3 regions of the Micromonospora sp. NPDC049274 genome follow, and region 3 is predicted to be linked to each of the others. Evidence: riboswitches for the same ligand, from Rfam matches in the RefSeq annotation. Region 3 holds a riboswitch; each other region holds the start of a gene.
What was found. A riboswitch is a leader RNA that binds a small molecule or an ion and turns the genes downstream of it on or off. The one in region 3 is predicted to bind cobalamin.

Region 1 (10,109 bases), on a different contig from region 3:
GCGGCAGGTCGGACACCGTCCAGGCGCGGGCGTCCGCGCGCCGCAGCCGACGGATGTCGTCGGGGCCGAGCCAGGGAGCGCACCGGCGTAGATAGGCGGGCACCGACCACAGGTCCGCGACGATGTCGGTCGCATCGAGCAGCGGCCAGGCGTTGTGGAACGCCGTACGCAGGTCGCGGTTGCGCAGCAGCGACAGGCGTACCAGCTCGTCCGACTCGTCGCCGTCGTACTTCCCGAGCAGGATCGCCAGCAGCTCCGCCCAGATCTCCTCCCGCGCCTCGTTGTGCGGGGTACCGGGTCCGGGCGCCTCGAACGCCTGAGCCCAGTCGTCCGCGCTCAGCCGCAGGTCGGTGTCGCCGGCCGTGACCGTCGTCGGCGTGGTCGGCGGCTCCTCGTAGAACCGCACGGCCGCCTCGATCGCCCGCACCAGGTCGGCGGAGGACTTCAGGCGGGCCACCTCCGGGTCGGCCTCCACGGTCGCCGCGGCACCCTCGGGGACCAGGTCGCGCAGGGTGCAGGTCTGCACGTCCTCCTCGCCGAGGCTGGGCAGGACGTCGGCGACGTACGCCAGGTAGGGCTGGTGCGGCCCGACGAACAGCACCCCGCCGCGGCGCTGGCCGAGGCGCGGGTCGGAGTAGAGCAGGTACGCGGTGCGATGCAGGGCCACGACTGTCTTGCCGGTGCCCGGACCGCCGTCGACGACGAGGGCGCCCCGCGATCCGGCCCGGATGATGGCGTCCTGGTCGGCCTGGATGGTGCCGAGCACGTCGCGCATCCGGGCCGACCGGTTGCCGCCGAGGCTGGCGATGAACGCGGACTGGTCGTCGAGCGCCGCGTGCCCCTCGAACCCGTCCGGGGTGAACACCTCGTCCCAGTAGTCGCGGATCCGGCCGAGGGTCCAGCGGTACCGGCGGCGGCTGGCCAGGCCCATCGGGTTGGCGTGGGTAGCCCCGAAGAACGGCTCGGCGGCCGGGGAGCGCCAGTCGAGCAGCAGCCGACGACCGCCCCCGTCGGTGAGGCCGAATCGCCCGATGTAGACGGGCTCGGGGTCGTCGGCGCTGACGATGCGTCCGAGGCACAGGTCCAGGCCGAAGCGGCGCAGGGCCCGCAGGCGACCGGTCAGCCGCCGGACCTCCTCGTCCCGGGCGACCGCCTGGCGGCCCTTGCCGGCGGGTGCCCGGCGCTCGGCGTCGAGGCGGTCGGACAGGTCCGCGATCGACTGCTCCAGGCTCGCCGCGATGGCGGCGAAGTGCTGCTCGTCACGGGCGATCAGCGCCGGATCGGCCTTGGCGGCGAGGTTGTCGGGAAGGTCGAACACGGCGTCCGCCGCCGACGACTTGTGCATGTGCTGGCTCCCGTTTCCGCAGGTCCTGGCCTTGGACGGGCAATTCTGCGGTACACCTGGGGCCTTGCCGCAAGTCCCCCCATGCGGTATATGTTGGATATGGCGGGAGGTGTGTCGCCCCTCCCGCGCGCCGCGTGTCCCTGTGGCCCGCTTTCCCTGCGGCCCGGCGATCCAGATTTCTCCCACCCGGCGCGCAGCCCATTGCCAGGAATCGGTGCTGAACTGGAGAGGCGTCCGAGGAGAGAGGGCTGGGCATGAGCTGGTTCAACAGGCGGTCACGGGGCGCCGAGGCGACCCCGACGAAGCTGGACCGCGAGGCCACCCGGGACGACCTCGCCGCGCTGGAGGCATTCGTCGCCAGCCGTCGGGGAGTGGAGTTCTACCTGGAACCGGAGACCACCGCGACCGACACCACGGTGGTGGCGATCGCCCACGACGGCGAATGGATCCGCCGCCGCACCGGCACACCCCGCGCCGCAGGCGCCATCGCGCGCAAGCACGCGGTTCCGCTGTACGAGGCGGCCCGCACCGGCTACCCGGAACGGATGCGCACTTGGAACCGGGCGCACCCGGAGCGTCACGCCCGCTGATCGCCGGAGCGGCGACGCCCGTTGGCCGTTGGAGCGGCGACGCCCGCTGGCCCCGATCAGCCGTCACGCCCGCTGATCGGGGTGCCGCCCAGAGTCGGTTGTTCTGCGCGGAGGCGAGCGCCGCTCGGCCCTTCGCGGGTGGTGGTCGATGCCTTTGGAGCTGATGCGGTTGACGACATCGCCGTGGGAGCGAACCGACCGACTGGCGCGCGGCTCAGGAAAGCCCAGGTGCGGTGGACCGGTCGGATGCGTTGGACGGGTCGGGTGCGGTGGACGGGGCTGGCGCGGTGGACGGGTCACGAAGCGGGTGGGCTCGCGGCAGTGGGCGGGAGCCGGGAAGCGGGAGGCAGGGCGATCGGGGCTCGCGGCACCGAACGGCGGTCAGGGAGCGAGAGTCAGAGCGATGTCGCCCACGACATCAGCTCCAAAGGGCCCACGTACCCTCACCCTCCCGCTGGCGGGAGCGCCCTGCGACCGGCTGGCCCTGCGACCGGCTGGCCGGCCCTGCGACCGGCGGCCTCGCGACGTCGGCATCCGCAGGGTCGGCGAGTGGCGGCGTGTGCGCCTGCCGCAGACGTGCGCTCATGACGTGGGACGGCGTGAGACGGCGTGGGACGACGTGGGACGGCGTGAGACGACGTGGGGCGACGTGGGACGACGTGGGACGGCGTGAGACTCGTGACGTGAGACTCGTCGCGCCGCCGCTCCGGAGCAGGTGAGCGCGGCCGGCGGTGCCGCGACCTGCGTTGACCGGCGGCGCTGCCGTGTGGCAGCATTCGCGGCCTGACGGCAGTGAAGGAAGTCGGTGCGAATCCGACGCGGTCCCGCCACTGTCACCGGGGAGCGATCCCCCCTCGCGAGTCACGGCCGTGTGTCTGCGGTTGGAAGGCCGGGGGAGAGCGTCGATCCGGAAGCCAGGATACTTCGGCCGTCGGGACGTACCCCAGGGCGTGGACACCCGAGGAGGACCCGATGACGCTTGGCGTCTCCATCATCGACGGCGCGTGCCGTTCCCCGCACCGCGGCCGTGTCGTCGCCGCGATCGGCATCGACTCCGTTCACTGCTGAGTTCCGGACCGCGCCGCCCGTCGTCCCCGGCCGTACGCCGGTGAGCGGGCCCGATCGCGGCCTCCGCTGAACCCTGCGCCCATCCGTCGCCAGGCCGCTCCCGCGAGCGTGCCGGCGTTACCGTCCGGAGCCTGCCGTGCGCGTTCTGCTGCTCTCCACCGCCGACACCGACCTGCTGGCCGCCCGCGCCAGTGACGCCGACTACCGGCTCGCCAACCCCGCACGGGTCGCCGCCGACGAGGTGCCCGCCCTGCTCGACGGGGTCGACCTGGCCGTCGTACGCCTGCTCGGGGGTCGGCAGGCGTGGCCGGACGGCCTCGCCGCGGTGCTCGCCACCGGCGTGCCGACTGTCGTGCTCGGCGGCGAGGCGGTGCCCGACGCGGAGCTGATGGCCGTCTCCACGGTGCCGTCCGGGGTGGTCACCCAGGCGCTGGCGTACCTGGTGGAGGGCGGGCCGGACAACCTCGGGCACCTGGCCCGGTTCCTCGGCGACACGGTGCTGCTCACGGGGGAGGGGTTCGCTCCGCCCGCGCCCACCCCGGCGTACGGGGTGCACGGCGAGCACCCGGCCGACCCGGACCGGCCCACCGTGGGGATCGTCTTCTACCGGGCGCACGCCCTCGCCGGCAACACCGCGTTCGTCGACGTGCTGGCCGACGCCGTGCGGGAGGCCGGGGGCAACCCGCTGCCGATCTTCTGTGGCTCGCTGCGCGGCCTGACCACCGGCGCCGGCCCGCTGGGGCTGTTCGCCCGCTGTGACGCGCTGCTGGTCACCGTGCTCGCGGCCGGCGGTGCGGTCGCCGCGGACGCCTCCGGGGGCGGCGACGAGGACGCCTGGGACGTCGGCGCGCTCGCCGCCCTGGACGTGCCCGTCATCCAGGCGCTCTGCCTCACCAGCACCCGTGAACAGTGGGCCGGCAGCGACGCCGGGCTGTCCCCGTTGGACGCGGCCATGCAGGTGGCGATTCCCGAGTTCGACGGCCGGATCGTCACCGTGCCGTTCTCGTTCAAGCGGATCGACGCCGACGGTCTCTCGGTGTACGCCGCCGACGCCGAGCGGGCCGCCCGGGTGGCCGGCATCGCGGTGCGCCACGCCCGGCTGCGGTACGTGCCCAACGCCGACAAGCGGGTCGCCGTCGTCCTCAGCTCGTACCCCACCAAGCACTCCCGGGTGGGCAACGCCGTCGGGCTGGACACCCCGGTCTCGGCGGTCCGGCTGTTCGCCGCGCTCGCCGAGGCGGGTTACGACCTGGGTGACGCGCCGCCACCCGAGGACGGCGACGCGCTGATCCACGCGCTGATCGCCGCCGGCGGTCACGACGTGGAGTGGCTCACTCCGGAGCAGCTGGCCGCCGCCGAGGCCCGGATACCGGGGCAGACCTACCGGCGGTGGTTCGACCAGGTCCCGGCCGAGCTGCGCGAGCGGATGCGGGAGCACTGGGGTGAGCCGCCCGGCGAGCTGTACACCGAGGGCGGCGACATCGTGCTGGCCGGGCTGCGCTTCGGCAACGTGGTGCTGTTGATCCAGCCACCCCGCGGCTTCGGGGAGAACCCGATCGCCATCTACCACGACCCGGACCTGCCGCCGAGCCACCACTACCTGGCCGCGTACCGCTGGCTGGCCGCGCCGGTCGCGGACGGTGGGTTCGGCGCGGACGCCGTGGTGCACCTGGGCAAGCACGGCACCCTGGAGTGGCTGCCGGGCAAGGGCCTCGGCCTGGCCGCCGACTGCGCGCCCGACGCGGTCCTCGCCGACCTGCCGCTCGTCTACCCGTTCATCGTCAACGACCCCGGCGAGGGCACCCAGGCCAAGCGCCGCGCGCACGCCGTGGTCATCGACCACCTGGTGCCGCCGATGGCCCGCGCCGAGACCTACGGCGACCTGGCCAAACTGGAGCAACTGCTCGACGAGTACGCGACAGTGCAGGCGCTCGACCCGGCCAAGGTGCCCACCGTGCGGGCGCAGATCTGGGACCTCGTCCGCGCCGCCGAGCTGCATCACGACCTGCACGCCGAGGCGATGCCCGACGCCGACGACTTCGACGACTTCGTGCTGCACCTCGACGGGTACCTGTGCGAGGTCAAGGACGTGCAGATCCGCGACGGGCTGCACATCCTCGCCGACGCGCCGACCGGCGAGCCCCGGGTCAACCTGGTGCTCGCCGTGCTGCGTGCCCCGCAGATCTGGGGCGGCAAGCACGCCCTGCCCGGCCTGCGGCAGGCCCTCGCCGCCGCGTACGGCCTCGACGAGCAGGAGCTGCTCGCGTCGCCGGGGCAGCGGATCGCCCTGCCGGTCGCGCTTACCGACGCGGTGGACGGGCCGGCCGGCACCGCCGCCGACGCGGTCGACCTGATCGAGGCCCTCGCGCGACGGCTGGTCACCGGAATGGAGACCCTGGACTGGGACGCCGAGGCCGTCGACGCGGTGGTCGTGGAGGTGACCGGGCAGTCGATCCCGGACGCCGCCGCCGTGCTGCGCTTCGCGGCCACCGAACTGGTGCCCCGGCTGGCGCGCACCACCGACGAGCTGACCAACACCCTCGGCGCGCTCGACGGCCGGTTCGTGCCGCCCGGCCCGTCCGGCTCACCCACCCGGGGCCTGGTAAACGTGCTGCCCACCGGCCGCAACTTCTACTCCGTCGACCCGAAGGCCATCCCCAGCCGCAACGCGTGGGACGTCGGTGTGGCCCTCGCGGACTCGCTGCTGGCCCGGCACCTCGCCGACACCGGCACGTACCCCCGCTCGGTGGGGTTGACCGTGTGGGGCACCAGCGCGATGCGGACCCAGGGCGACGACATCGCCGAGGTGCTCGCGCTGTTGGGCTGCCGCCCGGTCTGGGACGAACGGTCCCGGCGGGTCACAGGCGTCGAGGTGGTGCCGACCGTCGAGTTGGGCCGCCCGCGCGTCGACGTGACAGTGCGCATCTCCGGCTTCTTCCGTGACGCGTTCCCGCACGTCGTGGCGCTGCTCGACGACGCCGTCCGCCGCGTCGCCGCGCTGGACGAGCCGGACGAGGACAACTACCTGCGGGCGCACGTCGCCGCCGACCTCGCCGAGCACGGGGACGAGCGGCGCGCGACCGCCCGGATCTTCGGCTCGAAGCCCGGGGCGTACGGCGCGGGCCTGCTGCCGCTGATCGACGCCCGGACGTGGCGCAGCGACGCCGACCTGGCCGAGGTGTACGCGGTATGGGGCGGTTACGCGTACGGCCGGGGCCTGGACGGGCGGGAGGCACGCGCCGACATGGAACGCTCCTTCGCCCGCATCGCGGTGGCCGTGAAGAACCAGGACACCCGCGAGCACGACATCGTCGACTCCGACGACTACTTCCAGTACCACGGTGGGATGGTGGCGATGGTCCGCCACCTCACGGGCACGTCACCGCAGGCGTACGTGGGTGACTCGGCCATGCCGCACGACGTGCGTACCCGCACCCTGGGTGAGGAGACCCGGCGGGTGTTCCGGGCCCGGGTGGTAAACCCGAAGTGGATCGCCGCGATGCGCCGGCACGGCTACAAGGGCGCTTTCGAGCTGGCCGCCACCGTGGACTACCTGTTCGGCTACGACGCCACCGCCGGCGTGGTCGACGACTGGATGTACGAGCACCTGGCCGCCGCGTACCTGTTCGACGACACGACCCGGGAGTTCCTGGAGCAGTCCAACCCGTGGGCGTTGCGGGGCATCACCGAGCGGTTGTTGGAGGCCGCCGACCGGGGGCTGTGGGCCAAACCGGAGCCGGCCACCCTGGACCGGCTGCGCGACACGTACCTGGCCAGCGAGGGCGACCTGGAGGACCGGGCATGAGCGCGAGGAGTGAGCCGGTTTTGCGAGCCCCGCAGTCGCGAACGAAGGAAGCACAGTGACGATCTATCCGTTCAGCGCGGTGCTCGGCATGGCCGACATGCGGTTGGCGCTGCTGCTCAACGCGGTGTCCCCGGCGATCGGCGGAGTCCTCGTGCGGGGCGAGAAGGGGACCGCCAAGTCCACGGCCGTGCGAGCGCTCGCCGCGCTGCTGCCCCCGGTGCGCCGGGTCGCCGGTTGCCGCTTCGGCTGCGACCCGGTCGAGCCGGACCCGGGCTGCCCGGACGGCCCTCATCCGGCCGACGCCGCCGCCGAGACGCGTCCCGCCCGGCTGGTGGAGTTGCCGGTCGGCGCCGCCGAGGACCGGGTCGTCGGCTCGCTCGACCTGGAGAAGGCCCTCGGCGAGGGCGTACGCGCGTTCGAGCCGGGTCTGCTCGCCGCCGCCCACCGGGGGGTGCTCTACGTCGACGAGGTCAACCTGCTGCACGACCACCTCGTCGACCTGCTGCTCGACGCGGCGGCGATGGGCCGCAGCCACGTCGAGCGCGAGGGCGTCTCGGTCAGCCACGCCGCTCGGTTCCTGCTGGTCGGCACCATGAACCCGGAGGAGGGGGAGCTGCGCCCGCAGTTGCTCGACCGGTTCGGGCTCACCGTCGAGGTAGGCGCCAGCCGGGACCCGGCCGTCCGGGTCGAGGTGGTGCGCCGCCGGCTCGCCGCCGACGCGGACCCGGTCGGTTTCGCCGCCCGCTGGGCCGACGCCGACGCGGAGATCGCCGCGCAGGTGGCCGCCGCCCGCGACCGGCTTCCCGGAGTACGCCTGCCCGACGCCGCCCTGCGCCAGATCGCCGAGGTGTGCGCGGCGTTCGACGTGGACGGCATGCGCGCCGACATCGTCACCGCCCGGACCGCTCTCGCCCACGCCGCCTGGCACGGCCGGGACCGGGTCACCATCGACGACGTCCGGGTCGCCGCCCGCCTCGCCCTGCCGCACCGCCGACGCCGCGACCCGTTCGACACCCCGGGCCTGGACGAAAAGCGCCTCGACGAGGCGTTGCAGCGCGCCCAGGACGCGCACCCCGACGACCCGGACGACGACGGCCCCCAGGACCGTGGCCCGGACGACGGGGGTCCCCAGGGCGGTGGCCCGGCCGGCGGTGGCGGCCCGAACGGTGGCCCGGCCGGCGATGGCGGCCCGAACGGTGGCGGCCCGAACGGTGGCGGCCCGAACGGTGGCGGCCCGAGTGGTGGCGGCCCCCAGGGCGACGGCAGCGGCGACGGGGCCGAGCAGGGTGCACCCGGGTCGGCCGGGCACTCGGCGGCACGCGACGGCAGTGGCCCGGACGGACGCACCGACGGCCCCGACGGGTGGCCGCAGCGCCAGTCGGGCGACCGAGGCGACGACGGGTGGCCGCAGCGCCAGCCGGGCGACGACGATGGCTGGTCGCGGCCCCAGGCGGGTGACCGGGGTGACGACGGTCAGAACTCGCGCCGGCGCGGAGGCCGGGAATCGGCGGCCGCTGACGACCCGACCCGCGGCGGGGCGTCCCAGCCGGCGGCCGTACCCCGGGGTGGGTTGCGGGCCCGGCTGCTCACCGCGCCCGGCGTCGGTGACGGCGTGCCCGGCCGGCGTTCGCGGGCCCGCACCGGTCGGGGGCGCACCACCGGCGCCCGGGCGCCGGCCGGGCGGGTCGCCGCGTTGCACCTGCCGGCCACGATCCGCGCCGCCGCGCCGCACCAGGCGTTGCGGGGACGGCTGGCCGGACCGCTGCGACTGCGCCCGGACGACGTGCGGGAGGCCGTCCGCGAGGGACGCGAGGGCAACCTCGTGCTGTTCGTGGTGGACGCCAGTGGCTCGATGGGCGCCCGGCAGCGGATGACCGCCGTCAAGGACGCGGTCCTCGCCCTGCTCACCGACGCCTACCAGCGGCGGGACAAGGTCGCGGTGATCGCCTTCCGGGGCGCCGGCGCGCGGACGCTGCTGCCGGCGACCTCGTCGGTGCTGGCCGCCTCGACCCGGCTGGCCGAGCTGCCGACCGGCGGGCGTACGCCGCTGGCCGAGGGGCTGCTCGCCGCCGCCGATCTGCTGCTGCTGGAGCGCCTGCGCGACCCGAAGCGCCGCCCGCTGGTGCTCATCGTCACCGACGGCCGAGCCACCGCCGGCACCCGTCCACTGGATCGCGCGGCAGCAGCCGCGAAGGCCCTGGCAGCGACGGGCGTCTCCTGCGTGGTCGTCGACTGCGAATCCGGCCCGGTACGTCTGAACCTGGCCAGTCGCCTGGCCCGCCAGCTGAATGCCCCCCGCCACCAACTAGCCGACGTGGCCCAACCCTCAGCCGGAGACAAGGGAGATCGCTGATGCCGCAGGGACAGCCGACTCACGTGCCCGCCGACGGGTTGACGACCCGGCAGCGGCGGCACCGACCACTGCTTATCGTCCACACCGGACAGATGAAGGGGAAGTCGACGGCGGCCTTCGGGCTGGCGCTGCGGGCCTGGACCGCCGGCCTGCCGATCGGCGTGTTCCAGTTCGTCAAGAGCGCCAAGTGGCGGGTCGGCGAGGAGAACGCCTTCCGGGCGCTCGGCGAGGTCCACGAGCGCACCGGTCAGGGCGCGCCGGTGGCCTGGCACAAGATGGGCGAGGGCTGGTCCTGGATCCAGCGCGGCGGCGAGGCCGACCACGCCGCCGACGCCCTGGAGGGCTGGCGACAGATCCAACGCGACCTGGCCGCCGAGCGGTACGGGCTGTACGTGCTGGACGAGTTCACCTACCCGATGAAGTGGGGCTGGGTGGACGTCAACGAGGTCGTCGCCACCCTGGCCGACCGGCCCGGCTTCCAGCATGTCGTCATCACCGGCCGCGACGCCGACCCGCGTCTCGTCGCCGCCGCCGACCTGGTGGCCGAGCTGACCAAGGTAAAGCACCCGATGGACGCCGGTCAGAAGGGCCAGAAGGGCATCGAGTGGTGAGCGCGCCCTGGTCGCTGCCCCGGGTGGTCGTCGCCGCGCCGGCCAGCGGCCACGGCAAGACGACTGTCGCCACCGGGCTGCTCGCCGCGCTGCGCCGTCGCGGTCTGACGGTCAGCCCGCACAAGGTCGGCCCGGACTACATCGACCCCGGCTACCACGCCCTCGCCGCCGGACGGCCCGGGCGCAACCTCGACCCGTTCCTGGTCGGGCCCGAGCGGATCGCCGCTCTGCTGCGCCACGGCGCGAGCACCCCGACGCCCGCCGACATCGCCGTCGTGGAAGGGGTGATGGGCCTGCACGACGGCGCGGTGGGTCGCCGCGACTTCGCCTCCACCGC
Region 2 (10,109 bases), on a different contig from region 3:
AGGGCCGGTGGGCGACGACCAGTCGGTGCCGGCGGGTGGCGACCAGGCCCAGCAGGACGCCGACCCGCTCGTCGTCGAGCAGGTGCGCGTCGTCGACCAGCAGCAACTCGGCCTCGTCGACGAGATCGCCCGGCGCCGGGACGCCCGTACGCACGGTGCCTCCGGCCCGTTGCTGGACGCGCGTCAACTCGGCGAGCAGCGCGGTCTTGCCGTGGCCCGCCGGACCGGCCAGACCGACGACGAGCGGGCCGGTCGGATCGTCGGCGACCCGGTCCAGCAGGGCCTGGGGCGCTCGGCCGAGCACCAGCCGGGACTCGACGACGTGCTTCATGGTCATTGTGGTCATCCTTCGCGTCCCCGGCTGAGCGTCAGTGCCAGGCGGGACGCCTTCGGCAGGTCGAGGGGCAGGATCCGGACCGGAGGGCGCGGTGGCGGATCGCCCGGATCGCTGGTGCGGTCCCGGGGCCGGCGCGACGCCGGGATGGTGGCCCGGCCGACGCCGCTGACCGGCGCCGGATCGCGCACCGGCGCCGGGGGCCGGGGGCGGGGCGACACCACCTGGCAGGCCGCGCTCGCCGCCCCGGTGGCGGCGGTCAGCTGCGCGTCCGGCTCCACCTCGACCGGGACCGGAAGCGCCGCGGTGATCAGCTCGGTGACCAGCGGGATGCGGGCCGAGCCGCCGGCGAGCAGGACGCCGTCGAGCTGCGTCGGTGTCAGGCCGGCGCCGTGCACGGTGCGCAACAGGAGGTCGACGGTGGCCTGCACGGTCGGGCGGATCATGGCCTCGAACTGGGCGCGGGTCACCGGTATCCGGGCCGGGCCGGTCGGCAGGCTCAACACCACGTCGGCGGCCAGCTCGACGGTAAGGGCCCGCTTGACCCGGTCGCACTCGGCCGGCAGCCCGCGCAGGGCGGCGTGGTGTTCCCGGCGACCGGTGGCGGCCAGTTCCCGGGACAGCACGGTGCGTACGTGGCCGGCCAGCAGTTCGTCGAAGTCGGCACCGCCGATCGGGTCGAGGCCCTGCGGGGTGCCGAAGCTCTCGTAGGTGCCGCGCGGGGTGCGCCGCACCAGGGCCGCCTCGAAACTGGCGCCGCCCAACGCGTAGACGGCGGCCGTGGTGCCTGCGAATCCGCGGATCGCGTGGCTCTCGGCGACCGTGACCGTACGGGGCAGCAGCGTGACGCCGCGCAGCCCGAGGTCGACGAGCGCCCGGCGCAGCAGTTCCCGCCGGTACGGCTGCCAGCCCGCCGGGTGGCTGAGCACGACCGCCTCGGCCGGGCCGCCCTCCGCGGCGTGCACCTGCTCCACCACCCACGCGGCCAGCTCCGCCGTGAGCGTCTGCGGCGCGCACGGCTCGCCTCCGAGCAGCAGGGGCACGTCGTCGCCGATGCGGCGGACGAAGTCCCTGGTGGTGCGGCTGCCGTCGTCGGTGGCGGGCCCGCCGATGTGCAGCGCGCCGTCCTCGGCCAGGTGCAGCACCGACGGTACGAGAGGCGAGCCGGCGTTCAGCGGGACGGTTTCCGGGGGCGTCCAGGTCCGGCCGTCGCGCCGTGCGACGGCGGCGGCGGTGTTGGTGCTTCCGATGTCGATCCCCAGGACGTACGGCATCCGTCTCTTCTCTTTCCGCGAGTTGGCCCTCTGGTGGCGATGGCGTCGGCGCTGCCCGGCGACCCGCCCCCGGCGAAACCCGCGGGCTCCTACGTTCGTACCAGAGATCGCTCCCTGGTCGGGACCCTAATCTGGCCGGGACGGTTTCCCCCAGTCCCCCTAACGGTGGAGCCGATCAAGGCCCTAACGCGGCGGGATCGGATGCGGGCCGAGCCCCGATGTCCGGGGTCGGCCCCCGCAATAGCGTGACTGTCGACGAACGACGGTCGCCGACGCCAATCCGAGGAGAACCGGCACATGGACTCGCAACAGACCCTGCACGACTTCGTGCTCGACCTGCTGACCAACCCGGACGCGCGGTCGGCCTTCGACCTCGATCCGGAGGGCGCGCTGCACGCCGCGGGGCTCAGCGACATCACCGCCGCCGACGTGCAGGACGTGGTGCCGCTGGTGGTCGACTACGCGCCGGGGCAGGGCCTCGCGCCGCTGGTCCCGGCCGTCGGTCAGCTCGGATTCGACCCGCTGGTGACCGACGCCACCGACGTGGTCGGCCAGTTGCAGAGCGTGGCGCAGCAGATCAGCGTCACCAGTTCGCCCGCGGGGGTGGACGTCAAGGCCGGTGTGCTCGGCGCCATCGCCGTCGACCCGACGACCGTCGCCGCCGGGGTGACAGTGCTTCCGGGCGTCGGCCTGGGCGTCGGCCCGAGCGGCCTCGACACCGACCTGAACGGTGTGGCCGACGTGGCGCACACCCTCGACGCGGACGTGGTGCAGCCGGTCGACGGCATCGCCGACCCGGTGCTCGGTGGCGTGACCGGCACGGTCGGCGACCCGACAGGCCTGCTCGGCGGGACCGACCCGGGTCTCCTCGGCGGCGACCTGACCGGCGGTGTCCTCTCCGACGCGCACGGTCAGGTGGACGGCCTCGTCGGTTCCCTCGGCGTCCACGACACCCTGGGTGGCCTGGGCCTCGGCGGCGGCGCCGTCGGCGGTGTGGTGCCGCCTGTCGACGTCCCGTCCGTGGTGGGCGGTGTCACGCACCACGTGGACAGTCTCCTCCCCGGTGTCACCGGCACGGTCGGTGACGTGACCGGAGGGGTCACCGACGGTGTGACCGGCGACGTGCACGACGGGGGGCCCGCCTCGTCGGACCACGGGCTGCTGGGCCTCACCGGCGGTCTGCTCTGACGGGGATTCTCGTCGGAAGCGGGGGGCCGGGTCGCCTCGGGCGGCCCGGCTCTTCCCAGGTTCCCTTCCGGTCCCTCTTGATAATTAAGCCGAAATCCGCACACTTGGTGCGGTGATGGCGGGGATCTGGTTGGACGTACTGGACGAGATCGCCCGGACGTGCAACACACACGGTCGCGGCGACCTGCTCCAGACGGTCCGACAGAAGCGTGCCCAACTGCTGGACCCGAAGCTGCGCGTCCTGGTCGTCGGCGAGCCGAACCAGGGCAAGAGTCACCTCATCAACGCGATCATCAACGCGCCGGCCTGCCCCGTCGGCGACGGTCGTACCACGGTCCTGCCGACAGTGGTGCAGCACGCCGAAGCCACCTCCGCAGCCGTGATCCAGGCACCGCCGGCGGCGGGACGACCCGCGGGTACCCCGGCCGCGCCGTTTGTCGAGCGGACGGCCCTGGCGCTCGACCAGGTCGCGGCCGGGGTGGCCGGCACGGTTGGGCGGCGGCCGGGCGGCGGTCCGGCGTACGTCGAGGTCGGCCTGCCCCGCGCGTTGCTCGCCGCCGGACTGGTCCTGGTGGACACTCCCGGCACCGACCAGGTCGCGGCGCTCGGCGGAGCCGCGGAGGTGGCTGCCTGCACCCGCGCGGACGCCGTGCTGCTGGTCTCCGACTCGACAAGGGAACTCTCGGTCGCCGAACTGGACATGCTGCTGCACGTCACGCGCTCGCAGCCGAACGTGGTGGTGGTGCAGAGCAAGACCGACCTCGTTGCGGACTGGCGTGTGGTGGCCGAGCGCAACCGGCAGCACCTCGCGGACGCCGGCGTCGCGGCGCCGCTGATCCCGGTGTCGGCGACCCTGCGGTTGCGCGCGGCGGCGACCGACGATCGCGGCCTCAACGCCGAGTCCGGGTTTCCGGCGCTGATCGCCCGCCTGCAGCGGGACCTGACCGGCAAGGCCGACCACCTGGCGCGGACGTCGGTGCAGGCGGTGGCCCGTACGGTGGTGGAGCAACTGGCCGCGCCGCTGCGCGCCGAGCTGGCGACGCAGGAGGCCGAGGAGCAGTCCGGGCCGATCTCCCGGCTGCACGCGGCGCAGCGGGAGGTCGACGAGCTGCGCCGCTGCTCCACCCGTTGGCAGAACACGCTCGCCGACGAGATGGCCGACCTGCTCTCTGACATCGAGTACGACCTGCGCGACAGGACTCGCCAGATCCTGCGTGCCGTCGACGAGGCGTTCGACACGGCCGATCCCCTCACCGCCTGGGACACCTTCGCCGACTGGCTGGAGCGCAGCCTCGTCGAGGCCGCGGAGGCCAACCACGAGTGGCTGGTCCAGCGCTGCGACTGGATCGCGCGCCGGGTGGCCGCCACCTTCGACAGGTACGGACACGACGTGCTGCCGCCCTGGTCGATGACGATGCCTGAGGATCTCGGCGACCGGCTGCCGGATCTGGAACGGCCGCGGATCGACAGGTTCACCACGGGTCAGAAGCTGTTCACCGGCATGAAGGGCTCGTACGGCGGCATGCTGATGTTCGGCCTCGCGACGACCCTGGCCGGAATGCCGATGATCAACCCGGTCTCGGTCGGCATCGGCGCGCTCTTCGGCGGCAAGAGCATCCGCGACGAGGGCAAGCAGTTGCTGCGCCGCCGGCAGGCGACAGTCAAGACGGCCATCCAGCGGCATGTGGACGAGTTCTTCGTCCGGATGGTCCGGGACTGCCGCGACGCCGCCCGGCAGGTGCAGCGGATGCTGCGCGACCACTTCACGGGGCTGACCGAGGAGTTGCAGGAGGCCATCGTGCAGTCGTTTCGCAGCGCGAAGCAGGAGGCGGACACCGATGTCGCCCTGCGCGAGCAGCGGCAGCGGGAGATCCGGCTGAAGATGACCCGCCTGGCCGCGCTCTACGAGCAGTCCCAGCGGTTGACCGCCACCCGCGCCACCCCGGTACTGCTGGAGCCGGGGGCATGACGGTCGGGGTGCGACTGGACGAGGCGGCGTGGGGGCTGCTGCACCGGGCCATGGACCTCTACCAGCACGACGCGCGGGCGGTTGGGCGGTTGCGGCACCAGGTGGCGCGGCTGGAGCAGCCGCTGCGGATCGCGGTTGCCGGCCCGTGGCGTGCCGGCAAGTCGACGGTGCTGAACGCGTTGATGGGGGAGGAGGTCGCGCCGGTCGAGGGCGCGGAGGGCGTCTTCACCTGGTACGAGGACGGCCCTTCGCCGCACGCCACCGCCTACCCGGTCGGCCAGCCGCCGCAGGAGCTGACGGTGGTCAAGTCGGCGACCGGGATGCGGGTGGATCTGGGCTGGCGGATCGGGGAGGTGCGCGACATCGTGGTGCGGTGGCCGACGCGGGCGCTGCGGCAGGTGACGCTCATCGACACCCCGGCGCTCGCCGCGATCGACGAGCAGGGCCACGCGCCGGTGCTGGATCGCGTCCTGCGGGACTCCGACGCGGTGCTGTTTCTGACCCGCGACGGCCGCGACAGTGACCTGCGGGTGTTGGAGTCCGCGCGGGACAGTGTCGTCGGGCAGACCGCCCCGGTGAACGTGATCATGGTGTTGTCCCGCGCGGACGAGGTGGGCGGCGGCCGGATCGACGGGCTGCTCACCGCCCGCCAGCTGGCCCGCCGGCACCACCGCGACCCCCGGGTGGGCGCGCTGGCCGTGAACGTGGTGGCGTGCAGCGGGGCGATCGGTCTCGCGGGCCGGATGCTGAGCGAATCCGACTTCGCCGCGCTCGCGACGCTGGCCGGGGCGTCCCGCGTCGAGTTGGAGGCCCACCTGCTCTCCGCCGACCGCTTCGTCCGTGGCGAGCTTCCGGTGCACCTGGATTCGGAGGTGCGCGCCGGTCTGCTGGACCGGTTCGGACTCTTCGGGATCCGGCTCGCGACGACCCTGGTCCGCAGCGGGTTCGATACCCGGGTGACCCTGTCGGCCGAGCTGATCCGACGCAGTGGGCTCACCGAGCTGCGGGAGTCGATGACCCGATGTTTCGTCGATCGTCGCGACACGCTCAAGGCACGCTCGGCGCTGGCGGCCGTGGAGGCCCTGGTGCGGGCCGAGCCGGTGCGCGGCGCCGACGAGTTGGTCGGCGCGATCGAGCAGATCCTGGCGGGCGCACACGAGTTCCGGGAGCTGCGCCTGCTGGTGGCGCTGCGCAACGCCCGCCTCGGTTTCGACGCCGAGTTGGCCGCCGAGGCGCAGCGCCTCGTCGGTGGTGACGGGGTGGGTCTGGCCGCACGGCTCGGCGTCGAGCACGAGGCGACCGTGCAGCGGCTCTGGGAGGTCGCCGCCGACGCGCAGTGGCGGTGGCGGGACCGGGCCGAGGATCCGCTGCTCCCGCTGGCTCAGCGCCGGGGCGCGGAGGTGGTCGTCCGCAGTTGTGAGGGGATGCTGGCCGAGTTGGCCGCGGGCGGTCGCTGAGCGCCGTACGCCCATGGTGCCCACGCGGGACGCAGTGGTCACCGTGTTTCCCTGCGATCAATCCGGATTCGGCAGCCGGGCGCGACCAGTGCGACGCTGTCCGGTGCCACGTCGGCAACGCCGGTATCCGAACCGTTCACCGTCACCGGCGCGAGGTGAGCCGGAGCTGCCACCGTCGGCCGTGGTCGGTGAGCCGGACGATCGCCAACGGCTCGACGTCCAGCTGCCGGTACGTCGCCAGCGGCAGCCCCAGGGCGTGCACGACCGCCACCCTGATCACGAGCGGGTGGGTGACGGCCGTGATCCGTCGGCCGACGCCGCGCTGTTCGTCGAGCCACCGGCCGACGCGCTCGCGCAGGTCGGCCACGGATTCGCCCCCGTGCGGCGCGGCGTCCGGGGTGGACATCCACTCGTGCAGGGCGTCGGGTTGCGCGGCGGCGACCTCTTCCAGTGACCGGCCGGTCCAGTCGCCGAAGTCGCAGTCGACAAGCGCCGTCTCGACGGCGGGCGCGAGGCCGAGGGCGTACGCGGTCTGGACGGCCGCCGCCGCGGGGCTGGACAGGCAGGCGTCGGTGTCGCTCGACGGCGCCCACCGGCCCAGCCCGGACAGGGCGAGGGCGGCGCGCCGGCCGCCCTCGTCCAGTCCGTCGTCCCCGCCGAAGCGGGCTCGCCGCAGGGCGGCGGTGTGACCGTGGGCGACCAGCCGCAGGCTGGTGGCGCTCACCCGGCCGGCTGTGCGTCGGCGACCGCGCGCTGCCGGTGCATCAGGGCTGCGAAGAGCAGGCCGATCCCGGTCCACAGCACCACCTGGGTGCCGAGGGAGGCGAGCCGGAAGCTCCACAGCAGCGTGGCGGGGAAGTCACCCGGGACCTCCTGGAACGACGGCAGCACCACGTAGGCCACGCCGGTGACCAGCAGGAAACCGCCGACCGCCGCGCTGGCGCGCAGCCACACCGGCGCCTGTGCGCCGACCGACCGGTAGCCCAGCGAACCGGACCAGACCGCCACCAGCCCGAGGACCACCAGCAGCAGGTAGGTGACCGTGCGCTGGTTGATGGTGGCCGGGTCGCCGACGGCCGGGGGGTTCGGCGGGTACTTGAGGAACGGAACGATCACCGCGCCGAGCAGCGCGCCGCCGGCCAGGAGCAGCCCGGACCGTCCGTCGTCAGGGGTCCGTCGCCGCCGGGTCAGCAGGACGTACGCCGCGGCCAGCAGGCCACCCATCGCGACGCCGAACAGTGCGGTGGCCAGGAACAGCCCGCCGCGCTGGCCGTTCCTGCTGACCAGGGCATCCTCGTCGTGCTGGTGCCCACCGGTGGCGGGTTCGGCGTGTGTCGCCGCCTCCTCGATGGCGATGGCCGCCTCGATGTGGGGTTCGCCGACGACGTAGGCGAACGTTCCGGCGAGCAGGCCGGCCACCAGGCCGGCGAGCAGCCCGCGCAGGAGAACCGTGACGAAGGTGGGTGCGGTGCCGGTCAGTGGCACGGGACACCGAGCAGGTGCCTGCCGTCGTGCATCAGCTCGTGCAGGAACATCCCGCTGCGCGAGACCGCGCCCTGGTCGAAGGCGACGAGATAGGCCAGCAGGGTGAGCACGGCGACGGTGGCCAGGACCGTCCACAGGAGACGGGTCGGGACAGCGGGGTGCACCAGCGGCTGGCTGGACGTGGAACTGGACATGTGTGCACGAACCTCCTCGGGGATGACGCGTCCCCATCGCAAGGCTGCGGACGACCGAGCGTCCTGGCTCGCGGCCCCCTGGGTCGGGGACCGCTCACAGTGGCGCGACCGCGCCGGATTCTCACCGGCTTCCCTCGCGTCGCCGCAGATGTGGGTCGACCGTATCGGTGCCGGTTCTCCTCGGTCAAGCCGGCGGCGAAGTCCGATCGCGACGCCGCGCCACGGCCGCTCGCCCGCGGGCGTCGACCGGATCGACGAGGGCCGTCGCCGGCGGCCGCGACACGCCCGGACCCGACATGTGGGGTGTGACAAACCCTCCCGCCCCTATATATGGTGTCGATCGCAGCTGGTTCGGCCACTCATCCCAGGGTGGCCGAGGCAAGAGGGAACCCGGTGGAATTCCGGGACTGCCCCGCAGCGGTGAGTGGGAACGACAGCCGTCATCAGCACTGGGCCGCCATCTGGCCTGGGAAGCGACGGCCAGTAGGAGACCGGGCGACCCCGGTCGTGCCCGCGAGTCCGAAGACCTGCCAGCGCGCCGCGTACCCGCATCCGGGTGGGCGGCGGTCCGAGGCCGCGTGGGACGGCCGACGCCTTTCGGATCCACGCCGCCGTCGGCGTGGCGTCCGCCGGTGTCGGTCGCCTCGTGCCGAGGGCCATCAGGTCCTCAAACTCGCGAGGAGTGAGTGGTGACAGTTACCGAGGTGACCCCGGCCGACGGCGACACGGCCCTCCGGCGTACACCGACGCGGGTGCAGACCCGCGACGGCGCCAGGGAGCCGGTGGACGTGCGCAAGCTCGTCGCCACGGTCGAGCGCTGGGCCGACGACCTGCCCGACGTCGACCCGCTGCGGGTGGCGACCCGCACGATCAGTGGCCTGTACGACGGCGCGACGACGGCCGAGCTGGACCGGCTGACCATCCAGACCGCTGCCGAGATGATCGGTACGGAGCCGCAGTACTCGCGCCTCGCCGCCCGGCTGCTGGCCAGCCACGTCGAGCGAGAGGTACGCCGGCAGGGCGTCACCTCGTTCAGCGCGGCGATCCGGGCCGGCCACGCCGAGGGCCTGATCGGAGACGAGACCGCCGCGTTCGTCGCCGCGCACGCCGGCACGTTCGACGACGCTGTCGACGCCGACGGTGACCGTCGCTTCGAGTACTTCGGCCTGCGCACGGTCTACGACCGGTACCTGCTGCGCCATCCCACCACCCGGCTGGTGCTGGAGACCCCGCAGTACTGGCTGCTGCGGGTGGCCTGCGGCCTGTCCCGTACGCCGGACGAGGCCGTGGACTTCTACCGACTCATGTCCAGCCTGGCCTACCTGCCCAGCTCACCGACGCTGTTCAACTCCGGCACCCGGCACACGCAGATGTCCTCGTGCTACCTCGTCGACTCGCCGCGCGACGAGCTGGACTCGATCTACGCGCGCTACGCCCAGGTCGCCAACCTGTCCAAGTTCGCCGGTGGCATCGGCATCGCGTACTCCCGGGTCCGGTCCCGGGGTGCGCTGATCCGCGGCACCAACGGCCAGTCCAACGGGATCGTGCCGTGGCTGCGCACCCTTGACGCGAGCGTCGCGGCGGTCAACCAGGGCGGTCGACGCAAGGGCGCGGCCTGCGTCTACCTGGAGCCGTGGCACCCGGACATCGAGGAGTTCCTCCAGCTGCGGGACAACACCGGCGAGGACGCCAGGCGTACCCACAACCTGAACCTGGCCAACTGGATCCCGGACGAGTTCATGCGCCGGGTCGAGGCCGACGAGGTGTGGTCGCTGTTCGACCCGGACGAGGTGCCCGAGCTGCCCGACCTGTGGGGGGAGCGGTTCGACGCCGCGTACCGGGCGGCCGAGGCGCAGGGCCGCTACGTGCGGCAGGTGCCGGCGCGGGAGCTGTACGGGAAGATGATGCGGACCCTGGCCCAGACCGGCAACGGTTGGATGACCTTCAAGGACGCGGCCAACCGGCTGTGCAACCAGACGGCCGAGCCCGGCAACGTGGTGCACCTGTCCAACCTGTGCACCGAGATCGTCGAGGTGTCCAGCGACGCCGAGACCGCGGTGTGCAACCTCGGCTCGGTGAACGTGGCCGCCCACCTGACCGACGGCGGCATCGACTGGGAACAACTGCGCGCCACGGTCCGGACGGCTGTGACGTTCCTCGACCGGGTCATCGACATCAACTACTACCCGACACCGCAGGCTGCGGCGA
Region 3 (10,109 bases):
ATGAGCCGGTCGGCGTACGGCAGGACGCGTTCCAGGCGGTGCTCGGCCAGCACGACGGTGACGCCGAGGTCGTGGACCAGTCGGGTGATGGTGGCGAGGACGTCGTCCGCGCCGGTCGGGTCGAGCGCGGACGTCGGTTCGTCGAGGATCAGGACCCGTGGGTGGGCGGTGAGCGCCGCGCCGATCGCGACGCGTTGCTGCTGGCCGCCGGAGAGTTCGTGCAGGCCTCGGTGTCGCAGGTCGGCGAGGCCGAGCAGGTCGAGGGTCTCCTCCACCCGGGTCCGCATGACCGCCGGGTCGAGGGCGAGCTGCTCCATCCCGTACGCCAGTTCCTCCTCGACGGTGTCGGTGACGAACCCGGCGACCGGGTCCTGCCCGACCACGCCGACCAGGTCGGCGAACTCGCGGGGTGGGTGGTGGGCGGTGTCCCGGCCGGCGACGCGGACGCTGCCCTGCAGGGTGCCGCCGGTGAAGTGCGGTACGAGGCCGTTGATCGCGCCGAGCAGTGTCGACTTTCCCGCGCCGGTGTGTCCGACGACCAGGCACAGCTCCCCCTCGTCGATGTCGAGGTCGACGTCGCGCAGTGTGGGGCGGGACGCCCCGTCGTAGGTGATGCTGACGCGCTCGAAGCGGATCATGACGGTGCTCCTGCGGTGTCGGCGGCGCGGCGTCGCACAGGTTCGGGCTCCGGGCGGTGGGGGCGCGGGGGTGTCGGTGCGGCGATCGCGGCGAGGGCGGCGACGAGGATCGCGGCGGCCGGTAGGGCGGGCAGGCTGGGCCAGTGCAGCGGATAGAGGCTCGGGTTGACCGCGGCGGGGTCGTAGCCGGTGCCGGCACTGAGCACGACAGCAGTGACGACGCCGCAGCCAGCGACCGTCCACTCCGGCCACTGCCACGGGTCGGGCCGGTACCGGCTGCGGGAGACGCGACGCCCTCCGAGCGCCATCCCGGCGACACAGAGCAGCACACCACCGCCGAGGCCACCGAGCCCGACCGGGCGGGGCACGCGCGGGTCGAGCAGGCCGTAGACGCCGACGCACAGGCCGGCCATGCCGGTGAGCATGAGGACCCCGGTGAGCCGCCGCGAGCCCGGCGTAGCCGTGCCAACTCGGCCGTAGCCGCGGGAGTCCATGGCGGCGGCCAGGCGCAGCGACCGGTCCAGGGCGTCGTGCAGGACCGGCATCAGGATGGCCCGTGCGGCGCCGAGGCCCTTGGCCCGGCCGGCGCGCAGCCGGCGGGCACGGGCCACCCGTTGGACGCTCTCCACGAGTTGCGGTGCGACGCTCAGCGAGACGGTGACGGCGACACCCAGCTCGTACAGCGCGCCGGGAAGGACCCGCAGGGCACGCTTGGGATTGGCGAGACTGTTGGCGGCACCGATGCAGCACAGCAGGCAGGCCAACCGGAGCCCGTCGACGGCGGCGGACAGGGTCGCCTCCAGGGACACCGGACCGCCGATTTGGATGCCGGCGTACCACTCGGGGGTGGGCAGGTGCGGTAGCTGGAACAGGATGTGGTCGTCGGGGGTGATGCCGGAGGCGAAGACCGTCCGGAACACCACCCGGATCGCGATGATGATCAGGGCGAGGTAGAGGTAGTAGCGGAACGCCCGCGCCCAGGGCGCGTCCGTGCGGCGGGCGCTGACGACGAGGCCGAGCACCGCGAAGATGAGCAGCAGCAACAGCGGGTTGCTGGTGCGGCTCGCGGCGGTGGCCAGGGCAAGCGCCCACAGCCACCAGGCCACCGGATGCAGGGAGCGCGGCAGCCGGGCTACCGCGAGGCGGTGGAGTAGGCCGACACGGATGGGGCGCATCGGGTCAGGTGCGGCGGCGGCGCCAGCCGACGACACCGCCGGCGAGGGCGAGCAGGGCCAGCAGCCCGACGGTGATCAGCGCCGGCAGCGCCGAGCCGGTGCCCTGGCGGGCCGCCGTCGCGGTGGGCGCCGCGTCGAGGATGCGTGGTCCGTCCGTGGTGGCGCTCGACGAAGCGGACGGGACCACCGGTGCCGGAGGTGTCAGCACGGTGGACGACGGCGTCGGCACGCCGATGACCGGGGCCGATGTCGGCGCTCCCGGCGGCGGGAGGCCGGGTGGAGGGTTGCCGCCTCCGGGATTGCCCACCACTGGGGGGTTGCCAGCACCCGGTGCGTTCCCGCCGCCGGGCTGGGCCGGGCTGGGTACGGCGGGGGGCGGAGCGGCGGGGGCCGTGCCGGTCGGCTTGCTGTTGTGGGCTCGGACGCTGTCCGGGGTGAACCGGGGCCGCCCCTCGGTGCCCCCGATGTCGGTCGCCCCGAAGATCCACAGATCGACGCTGCCGCGCTTGGGCTTGTAGCTCATCGCGCCGAGTTGACTGTAGACCCAGCTGTTCTGCCCCGGGTCGGCGTGCCAGTACGACCAGTACGCGCTGGCCGGCGGGGTGAGAGCACACCTCTCGTCCGCCGCTGTGGGGTACTGGGTGCCGCCCTGGTGGCCGGCGTAGCCGATCCGGCAGATGAACGCCGGCCCGTCGTGCTGCGTCCCGGTGGTACGCCAACCACCCTGATTGAGCAGCTGGTAACCAGTGGTCGGGGTGGTGCCGCAGGAGCGCAGGAGCGGCCCACCCCACTTGCTGAAGTCGACGGCAAGGATCACCCCGGACGACGTGGTGCACTGCCCGATCGGCAGCGGGTCGGCCAGCGCCGGCGCGGGCGTCACCACCAGCGCGGCGACGATCGTCAGCGCCACGATCGAACGGCCCCACCTGCGCGCCGTCACGACAGACCGCCGGTGCTGGAGACCGCGCGACGGCGTGCGGAGACCCGCAGCAGGATGCCCGCGACGACGAGCACCAGCGCCAGCAGGGTGATCGTGACAATCGACCAGCCGGTGCGGGGCAGGTTGCCCGACGAGTGCCCACCGTTGCCGGCCGACGGCGCAGACACACTGGGGGCCGCCGACGGGGACGACGAATGGCTCGCGGTCGGTGTCGGGGTCGGGGTAGCCGTCGGGGTGCCGGACGGGTCCGGGCCCGGCAGTTCGTGCACATCCCGGCTGAGGGCGGCGAACGAGATGCCTGTCGCGCCTCCGACGACCTGGGTGGACGCGCGCACGTCCGAGCCGGCCTGGCCTCCGGCGGCGACGGTGAAGCCACCGTCGTCGTTCTGCTGGCCGGCCAGGAACGACAGCGCCTTGTCGACCTGTCGGGCGTAGGTGTCGCCGCGCAGGGTGAGGCCCTGGACCGCGAGCGCCGTGGAGTTGGTGGAGTCGCCGGCCGCACCGGGGAACCCGCCATGCTCCTTCTGCTCCGAGGCGATCCAGGTGAGCGCCTTGTCGACGGCGTCGACCGCGGCCGGGTCGTCGGTCAGCGGCGCGAGAGCCATCGCGGCCATCGCGGTGCTGTCGACGTCCTTGTCGCCGTCGGCCGCCGGGATGAGGCTGGGGAACGACCCGTCGGCGCGCTGGAGGCCCCTGAGGAAGTCGATCGGTTTGGCGGCGGCCTCGCCCTGTCCGGCGCGGCGCTGGGCGATGATGCCGAGCGACTGCCCGAACACCGAGGTGGCGTACCGGTAGTTGCCGGGTCCGGCGCAGCCAGCCGGTTCGTCGATCTTGGTGCAGGTCACGTCGGCGAGCGCGGCGATCAGGTCGTGGCCGCCGAAGGACCGTGGGTCGTAGCCGGTGACCTGGGCGAGGAGGGCGACCTTGCCGATCGCGCCGCCAGCGGCGTAGTCGGTGCCGATGCCGAGCCACGTGTCGACGGTGAATCCACTGTCGCCGACCGCGCCGCCGCCGCGCAAAAACTCGACGATCGCCCGCAGCCTGGCGTCGTCCCCGCCGGTGGCAGCCAGGGCGTACGCACCGTCGATGCTCAATCCGAAGTCCGGGAAGCCGGGGAACGACTCGTAGTACCTGCCGTCGATCAGATTGGTCGGCGCGACGAGGTAGGACACGCCTTTGACCAGGTCGGGTCGCGGCCCGGCCGGCGGCGGCGTTTCACCCAGGGTTGCCAGGTTCTTTCCGGCCAGCGCGAGCGCCGCGGCGGCCGTGGCGGCCAGGTCCGCGTCTGGGTTGCTTGAGTCGGGGTTGAGCCCACCGCCGGTGACGATCCGAGCGACCAACAGGCCGGTGGCGGTGGCGGCCCGGTCGGCGACACCCAGCACGGCGAGGGCCTGCGCGGCGTACCCGGTGGAGTAGGTGTCGGTGACCCCCGCGCCGGTGTACGGCTGGTAACCGCCGTCGGGCTCCTGTGCGCCGGTCAGGAACGCCTTGGCCGAACCCACAGCGCCGTCCTGACCGCCGAGCGTGCGCAGCGCCAGGACGGCGAGCGTCGTGGCGGCGAGGTCCGGGTCGCAGAACTCGCCCGGGGCGAGCCACAGGCCACCGAAGGCCCCGGTCGCGCACTGTTGTTCGGTCAGTCGGGCGACAGTCGCGGCGGGCGGGGTGACGCCGGCCCGCTTGACCGCGAGCAGCGCGGTCGCGTGGGTCAGCGGTCCGGTCGATCCGGCGAAGTCACCGGCAGCGGCGCAGCCGGCATCGACGTCGGTCGCGGTGCACACCCGGTCGGTGAGCGTGGCGATCAGGTCCCGGTCGCCGAACGCGCGGGGGTCGCCGCCGGTGATCGTGGCCAGGAGCGCGAGGTTGGCGACGTTGGCGGTGTGCGGTGCGGCGGTGTCGCCGTTCGGGAAGATCGCGGCGTCGACGTGTGCCCGGAGGTAGTCGACGATCTTCGTGAGGGTCCGGTCCTGACCGCCCGTCCCGGCCAGGGCGGTAGCGACGGCGATCGTCCGGTAGTAGTCGACCCCGCCGTTGTCGATGTGATCGCCGTCGGTGAGCTGCCCCACCAGGTAACCCGCGACAGCCTTCACCTGGGCCTCCGTCGGCCGCACGGGAGCGGGCGTCCCGGTCGGCGTCGGAGTTGGAGTCGCGGTCGGGGTCGGAGTCGAGCCGGTCGCGCGCACTGATGCCGGGGTGAAGCTCGGCGCCCCGGTGGAGCCACCGATGTCGGTGCCGCCGAACACCCAGGCCTCGACCTCACCTGGGCCCGGTCGCTGCGACATCGCGCCGAGTGGGCTGTAGGTCCAGTGGTCCTGCCCGGCGGGGGCGATCCAGTAGGACCAGTAGGCCGACGCAGGCGGCGTCAACTGGCACGCCTCGTCGGCCGGTGTCGGGTGTTCGGCACCGGACGCAAAATCGGGCGATCCGATCCGGCAGATGAACCCGGGCCCGTCGTGGGCGGTGCCGGTCGTGGTGAAGCCCGCCTCGTGCAGCAGGTCCAGGCCCGTGGTCGGGGTGGCATCGCAGCCCCGCAGCAGCGGCCCACCCCACGCGCCAAAGTCGACAGCCACGATCGCGCCCTGGGTCGAGGTGCAGGATTCCAGCGGATCGGCGAGCGCCACACGGGTCGGCACCACCAGCGCCACCGCGCCAAGCGCCACCGTGGCGACCAACGCCAACCACGGCGCGGACATCCGCGACGTTCGACTGACCAGTGGGGACATGGCGACTCTCTCAGGGGTAGCGGCGCAGGCGCGGACGCGGACCCCGAGGACAAGTCCCGGAAACCTGGCTCCGCGCCGTGTACCTCGACGGCGCTGCGGTGCACTATCCAGCCAGGTAATCCGACTCGTCCCGATTGGGACCTACGGCTGCGGGCCAGCGCCGGACTTTGACCGGCTTCCCCTGACTGCTGGATCGCAGCCATCGGACCACAACCGCGACCACCCCGTCAACGCGAGGACGTGTCATGTACCTAACAGCGCGCGGTAAGGGTTTCCTCCCATACGGTGACCGCGTCATCGCGTGGGGGAACCCGGTGGGAATCCGGGGCTGACGCGCAACGGTGAGGACGGTTGGCCGTCCCGAGCCCGACTACCCGCGTGGTGACGCAGCACCTGCGGTATCCGTCCCACGCGTCCTGCGGCCGGCCCGCCCCGCTCCGCCGGCTCAGTTGTCGGGCTCCGGGTCGAGGCAGTCGTGCCCCCGTACCCCAAGGAGACCTGATGTCCTCGCGCCTTTCCTCCGGCAGTCGCCGGAGACGTCTCGCGACCACCCCCGCCGTCGCGCTCATCGCCACCGGCCTCGCGGTCGTGGCCGGTGCCGCACCGGCCGCCGCGACCTCGACGGCGGCGCAGATCGCCACCGCCAAGACCAACGGCGTCGCCTACCTGCGCACCCTCCAGGCCGCCGACGGCAGCTACGCCAGCGGTGGACTGTCGAACGAGTGGGCGTTCAGCGCGTTCGCCCCGGCCGGTGTCGCGGCTGTGGACGTCTACCCCTCCGGCGACACGACAAAGAACGCCCGCACCGTCTACCGCAACCAGCTCTCGGCCGCGTCCTGGCCGAGCAGCACGCCGGTGGTCACCGACTACGAGCGTGGGGTGCTGAACGCCTACGCCGCCGGCATCGACCCCGCCCGGGTCTCCTCCACCCGTAACCTGATCGCCGACACCATCGCCTACTGGCAGACCGGCTCGGCCGGTTACTACGGCCCGCCGGCCAACTTCAACGGCACCGTCTTCGGCACTCTCGCCCTGGCCGGTGCGAAGAGCCAGTCCGGCGCCGCCCGCGTACCGCAGGCCCTGCTCAACCTGTCGATCACCCGGATCCGCAACAATCAGCACAACGACGGCGGCTGGACCTTCACCCAGGCCGAGGGCAACCCCACCCAACTCGCCACCGCCAGTGACATCGACATGACCGGCGCGGCCATGGCCGCCCTCTGCGCCGCCGGCGTCCCCAACACCGACACCGACATCGTCCAGGCGAAGAACTTCCTCAAGGGCAAGCTGGTCAACGCCTCGGGCGCGTTCAGCTCAATGTTCGGCGTCAACACCGACTCCAACGCCTGGGCCGTCTCCGGGCTCAACGCCTGCGGCATCCCGAGCCAGGGCACCGACTTCACCACCACCGCCGGCAAGACCCCGATCGACTTCTTGCGGGCCCAGCAGTTGACCGGCGGCGGGTTCAAGTACCTGCCCACCAACACCACCCCGTCGGCGTACGCCTCCATCGACGCGGTACGTGCCCTGGCCGGCGCGGGCTACACCGCCGCTCCCCCGACCCCGATCACCGCCGGCGCTCCCACCTGGGTCGCGGCAAGCGGATTCACCGCCGGCACCGCCACCCGGCTCGCCGTGATCATCGACAACGGCAGCGGCAGCATCACGCCGTGCGCGGTCACGCTGACGCCGACCGCCGCCACCACCACCCTCGGCGCCGTGCTGGACGCCGCCATCGGCGCGGCCGTTCCGAGCGGCTGCGTCACGGCGGTCAACCCGACCAGCGGCACCGGCACCATCACCTCGATCAACGGCCTGGCCAACAGCGGCTCCTCCACCTGGAAGGTGTCCCGGGACGGCGGCACCCCGACCACCACGACCCGCGGCACGACAGTGACCGTCGGCGACACCATCTACCTGCGCTACGGCGTCTGATCAACCCCGTCGCCTTGACGTGACCAGCGGCAGCGGGCGAGCCGGCCGCTGGTTACGTCAACGTCGGCCCGGCTACCCGCACGAATCGTCGACAGGCTCGGCAGTGCGAGGACGCACCCCTGAGTCTTGGGCTGGTGCTTCGTGTTCGGCGGTACCGGCGAGGCGGCCCTCCAGGCGGGCGAGGCGATGCCGGGCATCGTGCAGTTGCTGGCGAAGCTGGTGCGCCTGGGCTTCGCTCGCGCCGAGCTGCCGACGGCAGGCATCAAGGCGGTGGAAATCCGCGACGGCAAGGACAGCCACCTCCCGGCCATCGATCGTCATGACCAGGTGGTCAATCTTTCTGCGCATGGGCCGTCTCCCGACGGGCGATGGGGAAGCTGCAGCGGCCCCGCGGGGCCCCGCAGATCTGCGGGGCCCCACGGACGGTCAAGCTGGTGGCGACTGGGCGGTGTCGGCCAGCAACAGGGACAGCTCCCGGACCAGGTCGTCCATCGACTGACCGCTCTGCGCCTTGACCAGGCCCAGCGCGAGATCAGCCAACAGGTAGAAGCCGAGGGTACGGGCCTGCTCGGAGCTGAACGCCGACATCAACTCCTCGGCACCGGCGAGGTCACCGCGGTGTTTGGCCGCGATGACCCCGGCGGCGCGTTGGACGATCTCGGCCGCCTCGGGGGTGTACCCGCTCACGCCGGGTCAGATCTTCGGGGTCGCGGCGCGGGCGGCGTCGAAGCGGGCGGTGACGTCGGTCCAGTTGACCAGGTTCCACAGCCGGTCCACGTAGTCCGGGCGCACGTTGCGGTACTGCAGGTAGTAGGCGTGCTCCCAGGCGTCGAACACCAGGACCGGGGTGGAGCCCTGCCCGACGTTGCCGTGGTGGTCGTAGACCTGCTCCACGATCAGCCGCTGACTCAGCGGCTCCCACGCCAGGACACCCCAGCCGGAACCCTGCACACCCTTCGTCGCCGCCGACAGCTGCCCGGCGAAGCCGTCGAAGGAGCCGAAGTGCTCGTCGATCGCGGCCGCCAGCTCACCGTCGGGGCGGTCGCCGCCGTCCGGGGACAGGTTGTTCCAGAAGATCGAGTGCAGCACGTGCCCGGACAGGTTGAACGCGAACGTCTTCTCCAACCCGACCAGCGTCGCGTAGTCGCCCTTGTCGCGGGCCTCGGCGAGCCGGTCGAGGCCGTCGTTGGCGCCCTTGACGTACGCGGCGTGGTGCTTGTCGTGGTGCAGCTCCAGGATCTCGCCCGACATGGCGGGTTCGAGTGCCCCGTAGTCGTAGGGCAGGTCCGGCAGTTTGTACACGGCCATGAATACTCCCTCTCAGTGCTGCCTCAACTTTGCTGTTGCCATTATCTTGCAACAAGGGCCCGATTGTCGTTAGGGGGACGGGATTGATCACAGAAACCTCGGACCGTCTCGCTCCGGCACTAGGCCGGCTGCGCCAACAAGGGCTGCGTCTCACGCTGGCACGACGGGCGGTGCTCACTGCCCTCGTGAACACGCCGCCCGACAAGCCGCACCTGAGTGCCGCCCAGGTTCACGAACGGGTCTGCGCCAACGGCCTGCCGGTCGACCTGACGACGGTGCACCGCGTCCTGATTCACCTGACCGAGCTGGGTGAGCTGCACACGGTGCCGGTCGGTGGCGCTATGACCTACGGGTTCGCCGACCACCCGCATCACCACGCGGTTTGCACTCTCTGCGAACGGGTGCGCCAACTCCCGCCCGATGCCGCACTCACCGCCGTACAGGCAGCAGACGCGGTCGGCTTCACCGCCGATCTGGAAGGACGTTCCGGCGGCGTGGTCGTCTATGGACGATGCACCTCGTGCTGAGCAGACGTGCCGGCCGGGGTGCATCGCTTAGTCCGCAGACCGCAGCAGTTCCCGCACACCGTCAACGACCTGGTGCGGCCGTACGCCTGGCTGGCCGCCCTGCGCGAGGCTGGCGTTGCCGCCGCCGCGTCCGCCGAGGGCCGTCTTGACGAGGTGTACGGCCGACGTGCCACTATCGGCCGCCGCGTCGTTGACCCCACCACCAGTCGCGTAGTGCCGTTCGACCCGGCGGCGACCACCACGACCCCGGAACGCTCCCGCGGTAACTCTCGCCGAATGAGCTCGGCGAGTTGGCGGGGGTCAGCATCGGTGGGGTCGGCGCTGGTCGCGTATACGGTTCCGGCGATATCCTCGGCCCTGCCGGCCAGGGTGCGGGCCTGTTCCCGGGTGAGCTGGAGTTTGAGTTGCTCGGCCCGGCGCTCAGCCACCTTGGCCCGTGTGACCAGCGCGACGATCCGCCAGCCAGTTCCTCCCGTGACGCGCGGAGCTGGTCGGCGAGTAGCGGAACGCCTCGATCCCGGTGACGGCCTCGACCCGTCGTGCACCTCGGCGACACCGTCGACGCCGCCGGTGAGGCATTCGACAAGGTCGCACGGCTGCTCGGCCTGCCCTACTCCGGCGGGCCCGCCATCTACCGGGTCGCCCGCGACGGCAATCCGAACGCCATCAAATTTCCCCGCCCGATGACCGGCCCGCAGGACCCGCCCACCGGTTCTCGTTCTCCGGACTCAAGACCGCCGTCGCCCGCTGGGTCGAACAACACCAGGACGGGCCGGTACCCGTCGCCGACGTCGCCGGCTCGTTCCAGGAGGCCGTCGCCGACACCCTCACCCGCAAGGCCCTCGCCGCCTGCCGCGACCATCAAG

Region 1: another riboswitch for cobalamin. It lies ahead of cobN (cobaltochelatase subunit CobN); the one in region 3 lies ahead of AB0K10_RS22455 (prenyltransferase/squalene oxidase repeat-containing protein).
Region 2: another riboswitch for cobalamin. It lies ahead of AB0K10_RS24875 (ribonucleoside-diphosphate reductase subunit alpha); the one in region 3 lies ahead of AB0K10_RS22455 (prenyltransferase/squalene oxidase repeat-containing protein).

Annotation. Positions count from the first base shown of each region.
Region 1 is NZ_JBFAQS010000004.1:17,884-27,992, reverse strand. Features, by position in the region: gene helR (RNA polymerase recycling motor ATPase HelR) at 1-1,345, opposite strand, end outside; gene AB0K10_RS09080 (hypothetical protein) at 1,600-1,935, shown strand; cobalamin riboswitch at 2,731-2,860, shown strand; gene cobN (cobaltochelatase subunit CobN) at 3,140-6,808, shown strand; partial or broken gene AB0K10_RS09070 (VWA domain-containing protein) at 6,805-9,161, shown strand; gene cobO (cob(I)yrinic acid a,c-diamide adenosyltransferase) at 9,161-9,772, shown strand; gene AB0K10_RS09060 (cobyrinate a,c-diamide synthase) at 9,766-10,109, shown strand, end outside.
Region 2 is NZ_JBFAQS010000015.1:48,336-58,444, reverse strand. Features, by position in the region: gene AB0K10_RS24915 (LuxR C-terminal-related transcriptional regulator) at 1-337, opposite strand, end outside; gene AB0K10_RS24910 (Hsp70 family protein) at 343-1,608, opposite strand; gene AB0K10_RS24905 (IniB N-terminal domain-containing protein) at 1,906-2,796, shown strand; gene AB0K10_RS24900 (dynamin family protein) at 2,912-4,765, shown strand; gene AB0K10_RS24895 (GTP-binding protein) at 4,762-6,222, shown strand; gene AB0K10_RS24890 (histidine phosphatase family protein) at 6,365-6,946, opposite strand; gene AB0K10_RS24885 (CbtA family protein) at 6,943-7,707, opposite strand; gene AB0K10_RS24880 (CbtB domain-containing protein) at 7,698-7,901, opposite strand; cobalamin riboswitch at 7,960-8,034, opposite strand; cobalamin riboswitch at 8,232-8,451, shown strand; gene AB0K10_RS24875 (ribonucleoside-diphosphate reductase subunit alpha) at 8,606-10,109, shown strand, end outside.
Region 3 is NZ_JBFAQS010000012.1:104,961-115,069, reverse strand. Features, by position in the region: gene AB0K10_RS22470 (ATP-binding cassette domain-containing protein) at 1-638, opposite strand, end outside; gene AB0K10_RS22465 (CbiQ family ECF transporter T component) at 635-1,813, opposite strand; gene AB0K10_RS22460 (hypothetical protein) at 1,818-2,723, opposite strand; gene AB0K10_RS22455 (prenyltransferase/squalene oxidase repeat-containing protein) at 2,750-5,473, opposite strand; cobalamin riboswitch at 5,566-5,695, opposite strand; cobalamin riboswitch at 5,748-5,870, shown strand; gene AB0K10_RS22450 (hypothetical protein) at 5,975-7,408, shown strand; gene AB0K10_RS22445 (hypothetical protein) at 7,481-7,756, opposite strand; gene AB0K10_RS22440 (superoxide dismutase) at 7,835-8,095, opposite strand; gene AB0K10_RS22435 (superoxide dismutase) at 8,102-8,716, opposite strand; gene AB0K10_RS22430 (transcriptional repressor) at 8,746-9,243, shown strand; partial or broken gene AB0K10_RS22425 (tRNA (adenosine(37)-N6)-threonylcarbamoyltransferase complex transferase subunit TsaD) at 9,789-10,109, shown strand, end outside.